Regions from separate parts of the Agromyces sp. CF514 genome, predicted to be linked through region 1. Evidence: riboswitches for the same ligand, from Rfam matches in the RefSeq annotation. Region 1 holds a riboswitch; the other holds the start of a gene.
What was found. Region 1 has a riboswitch for thiamine pyrophosphate ahead of BM342_RS13715 (MFS transporter). Riboswitches for the same ligand answer to the same signal wherever they lie in the genome.
Positions count from the first base shown of each region.

Region 1 (2,381 bases):
CCCATGACGAACGCGATCGCGACGCCCGCCAACGGCACCGCGGCCAGCAGGAGCCCGGCGGTCGAACTCGGCAGCTGCTGCTCGGCCGAGCTCAGGAAGTACCACGGCAGCACGATCTCGACGAGTGTGTACGCGAGCATCGGCCTCCACCGGCGCACGACGGCGACCACCTCGCGTCGGAACAGCGCGAGCGGCAGCAGCAGCACGGCCGCGAGTGCGGAGCGCCCGAGCACGACCATCGCCGGCTCGAGCTCGCTCACCGCGATCTTGATGAAGAGGTAGGGGATGCCCCACGCGATGCCGAGCGCGGCGAACAGGAAGAAGCCACGACGCGTCACCGGCTCAGTCTGGCGCATGGGGCCGACATCGTCACGAGCCGACGACGGATGCCGCGGCCGCGGCGATCCTCGCAGCCCCCATCGTCGCGCGGGCGGCCCCGGCCACGGCAGAATCAGTGGCGATGATCCCCTACGAGCACACCGCAGGCGTCGGATGGGCGCGCTTCTTCAGCTGGGTCGGCCTCGGCCTCGGCGCGGCATCCCTCATCGTCGCGTTCACCGTGCCCCTCGCGGCCGAGCCCGGGCGCGTCGCGGGCGTCGCGTTCTTCGGCGGCTTCGCCGTGTGGTTCGCGCTCATGGGCGCGCAGCGGTTCCGCGAGGCGGAGCAGCCGCGATCGTGGGTCGCGACCGCCGGACTCGTGCTCGGCGTGGTCACGTTCGCCCTCATGGCCTACGCGATGCTCGCGATCCTCCTGGCGCCTTCCGTCGGCTTCGTGCTGCCGGTGGCGCCGAACTGGATCGAGGGCGTCTCGAACGCCGGCGTGGTGCCGGGGCGGAACGTCTGACCCCGGCTGGGCCGGTGCGGTTCGCGCCCCGGGCCTCCGTTCGTCGTCACGGCCGGCAGCCGACGACGACGGCGGGTCCGCACGCTTGGCTATGCTGGCGGGCAGTGACACGGGGTGCCGCGCACCGCCCGTCGGGCGAGCGGCTGAGATCACACCCGTCGAACCTGATCTAGTTCGGACTAGCGAAGGGATGTCGCGATGATGGATCGCGCCCGCATCGACCCTGCCCATCCGCCGGTGCCCACCGGCCCCGACCCGTCGTCGGCGCTCGAACCGGCCGCGAGGGCCAGAGCGAGGCGCGCGGTCGCCGCCGCCTCGATCGGCACGGCGCTCGAATGGTACGACTTCTTCCTCTACGGCGCAGCGGCCGCACTCGTGTTCCCTGCCGTGTTCTTCCCGGCCGAGGACCCCGCGACCGGCGTGCTCCTGTCCTTCGCGGTCTTCGCGACCGGGTTCCTCGCACGCCCGATCGGAGGCCTCGCGTCGGGGTACCTCGGCGACCGGTTCGGCCGAAAGCCCGTGCTGCTCGGCACGCTCGTGGCCATGGGCGCGGCGACGACGCTCATCGGCGTGCTGCCGACCTACGCCCAAATCGGCGTCGTCGCACCCGCGCTGCGCGTGCTGCTCCGGCTCGTGCAGGGCGCCGCGACCGGCGGCGAATGGGGCGGCGCCGCACTCCTCGCGGTCGAGAGCGCGACCGGCGGCGCGGGGCGCCGCGGCGGCCTCGTGCAGAGCGCGCTCTACGCGGGCCTGGTCCTCGCCAACCTCGCGTTCACGGTGCTCGTGGCCGTGCTCGACGAGGCGCAGTTCCTCGCGTGGGGCTGGCGCGTGCCGTTCGTCGGCAGCATCGTGCTCGTCGCCGTGGGCATCGTGCTGCGCCGGCGCGTCGAGGAGAGCCCCGAGTTCGCGGCGCTGGTCGACGGGCGCCGCACCTCGCGGCATCCGCTCGTCGACGCCCTGCGCACGCCTCGCAACGTGTTCGCGGTGTTCCTCGTGCGCGCCGGCCAGAACACGACCTTCTACGTCGTCTCGGTGTTCTGCCTGGGCTACGCGGTGTCGACCCTCGGGTTCGAGCGATGGGTCGCGCTCACGGCGTTGCTCGTCGGCGCGGGACTCGCCGTCGTGCTCTGCCCGTGGTGGGGTGCGATCGGCGAGCGCATCGACCCCGCCCGGCTCACGGCCGCGGCGCTCGTCGGGCTCGCGGCGCTCGCCGTCCCGCTGTTCCTCGCCCTCGACTCGGGATCGGCGGCGCTCGTGATCGGCGTCGTCGCCCTCGCGATCGGCGTCGTGAACACGGCCGCCGACGGCGTGCAGCCGATGTGGTTCGCCTCGCTCTTCGAGCCCGGCGTGCGCTACTCGGGCCTCACCCTCGGCCGCGAGGCCGGCGCGATCGTGGGCGGCGGGATCGCGCCGCTGCTCGCCGCGGCACTGGTCTCGGCCACCGGGCACTGGTGGCCCGTGGCGGCTCTGATGATCGTCGCCGCAGCGCTCGCGATCGCGGGTGCGGCGCTCGCGCGGCCGGTCGCGGCGACTGCCT
Region 1 is NZ_FOZD01000002.1:187,896-190,276, reverse strand. Features, by position in the region: gene BM342_RS13725 (DMT family transporter) at 1-338, opposite strand, end outside; gene BM342_RS13720 (hypothetical protein) at 461-844, shown strand; TPP riboswitch at 945-1,052, shown strand; gene BM342_RS13715 (MFS transporter) at 1,043-2,381, shown strand, end outside.

Region 2 (2,381 bases), on a different contig from region 1:
GTTCGGGCGCGGAGCGGTGCGGCCGGCATCGCTCGTGCAGCGCGAGCGCGAGCAGCGGTCGCGCCGTGAGGCGAGAGCCCGGAACGACGCCGATGAGCAGAGCGCAGGAGGCGACGGTCGCAGCCGCGGGTCCGGCGACGGCGAGGCGCCGTTCGACCCGACAGCCGCAGGCTGGGGCTGGTAGCCCGCGCGCCGCACGGGTAGCGTGGCCGACATGGCTGAACTCGTACTGGACTTGGCAGAGCGCGTCGCGGGCGTCGGGGTGAAGACCGCATACGGCGACAAGATCGAGATCGACGGCGTCGAGGTGGTGCCCGTGGCCCTCGGCTACTACGGGTTCGGAGGCGGAATCGGCAGCGGCGACGCGACGTCCAACTTCACCGGCAGCGGCAGTGGCGGCGGAGGCGGCGGCCTTTCGGTTCCGCTCGGCGCCTATGTGGGCGAGGGCGGGCGCGTGAAGTTCGAGGCGAACCTCATCGGCCTCGTGCTGGTCGCCACGCCGTTCGTGTTCGTCGTCGGCCACGCCCTCAAATCGGTGATCCGCGCACTGAAGCGCTGAGCGACCCCGCCGGCGTGTACGCTGGTGCACGAACACGGGAGTCCGGTGAGCCGGGCTGAGAGGAAGGTTCTCAACCTTCGACCGTCGAACCTGATCTGGATCATGCCAGCGCAGGGAGGCATCCACATCTCAACATCCCGTGCCGCTTTCCTCCGACGAAAGGGCACGCCAGTGCACAACATCTCCGCCGAATCCGCCACCAACGTCGCGGCATCCGGAACCTCGGTCACGAACTCGCCGCGTCTGCGCTGGCGGGTCGTCGACATCGTCGTCGCGAGCGTCGTCGGCGTGGCCGTCGGCGTCGTCTTCTGGGCCTGGGGGGTGGTGTGGGGGCCGATCTCGGCGCCGATCGAGGCGCTGCTCCCGGGCCTCCAGGCTGCACCCGCCGCGCTGTGGGTCGTCGCCGGCGTGCTCGGCGGCCTCATCATCCGCAAGCCCGGCGCCGCGCTCTACACCGAGCTGGTCGCTGCGGTCGTCTCGGCGCTCATCGGCAGCCAGTGGGGCGGCCTCCTCACGATCGAGGCCGGTCTCGTGCAGGGCCTCGGCGCGGAACTGGTCTTCGCGATCTTCCTCTACCGCAATTGGCGGTTGCCGGTCGCGCTCCTCGCGGGCGCGGGCGCCGGTCTCGCGATGGCGATCAACGACCTCGTGCTCTGGTACGCGGGCGCGGCTCCCGCCTTCGCCACGATCTACACGATCTCCGCAGTCGTCGGCGGCGCGCTCATCGCAGGCGGGCTCTCGTGGCTCGCGGTGCGCGGGCTCGCGCGGGCCGGTGCCCTCGACCGATTCGCGGCCGGGCGCGAGCTCCGGGAGGTCTGAACCGTCGTGTTCGGCGAATTCTCCTCGCCGGCCGCCGCAGTCCGTGCGCGCGACTGGGGATGGCGCCACGGCGGTCGGCGCCGCCCCGCCGTCAGCGGTCTCGACCTCGACATCGAGCCCGGCGAACGGGTGCTGCTGCTCGGCGCCTCGGGTGCGGGCAAGTCCACCCTGCTGCACGGCCTGGCAGGTGTGCTCGGCGGCGACGACGACGGCGAGACGCTCGGCGAGCTGCTCGTCGACGGTCGGCATCCGGCCTCGGCGCGCGGTCGTTCCGGGCTCGTGCTGCAGGACCCCGACTCGCAGATCGTGATGGCCCGCGTCGGCGACGACGTCGCGTTCGGCCTCGAGAACCTCGGGGTCGCACGCGAGCTCATCTGGCCTCGGGTGCGCGCCGCACTCGACGCCGTCGGCCTGCGCCTGCCGCTCGAGCATGCGACGGCCGAGCTCTCGGGCGGGCAGCGCCAGCGGCTCGCACTCGCGGGCGTGCTGGCCATGCGGCCGGGCCTGATCCTGCTCGACGAGCCGACGGCGAACCTCGACCCCGACGGCGTGCGCGAGGTGCGCGACGCCGTCGCATCCGTGGCCTCGGCGACCGGCGCCACGCTCGTCGTCGTCGAGCATCGGGTCGCGACGTGGCTCCCCGTCGTCGACCGCGTCGTGGTGCTCGGGGCCGATGGCGGGGTGCTGGCAGACGGGTCGCCCGGCGCCGTGCTCTCGGAGCGTGCCGCAGAACTGCGGTCGGCCGGCGTGTGGCTGCCGGACGAGGTGCCGTGGCGTGCACCCGCGCCGACCGGCAGCGCGCGGCATCCGTTGCTCGAGGCTGCGGGCCTCGACATCGCACGTACGCCGCAGGTGCCTGTGCAGCGCGGGCTCGACCTGCGCGTCGACGCCGGCCGCGTGCTCGCGATCGCGGGTCCGAACGGCGCCGGGAAGTCGACGCTCGCGCTCACGCTCGCCGGCCTGCTGCCCCCGATCGGCGGCAGCCTCGAGGCGACCGACCTGC
Region 2 is NZ_FOZD01000001.1:2,211,408-2,213,788, forward strand. Features, by position in the region: gene BM342_RS09780 (DNA polymerase IV) at 1-184, shown strand, start outside; gene BM342_RS09785 (hypothetical protein) at 215-559, shown strand; TPP riboswitch at 584-695, shown strand; gene BM342_RS09790 (ECF transporter S component) at 731-1,378, shown strand; gene BM342_RS09795 (ABC transporter ATP-binding protein) at 1,385-2,381, shown strand, end outside.
Region 2: another riboswitch for thiamine pyrophosphate. It lies ahead of BM342_RS09790 (ECF transporter S component); the one in region 1 lies ahead of BM342_RS13715 (MFS transporter).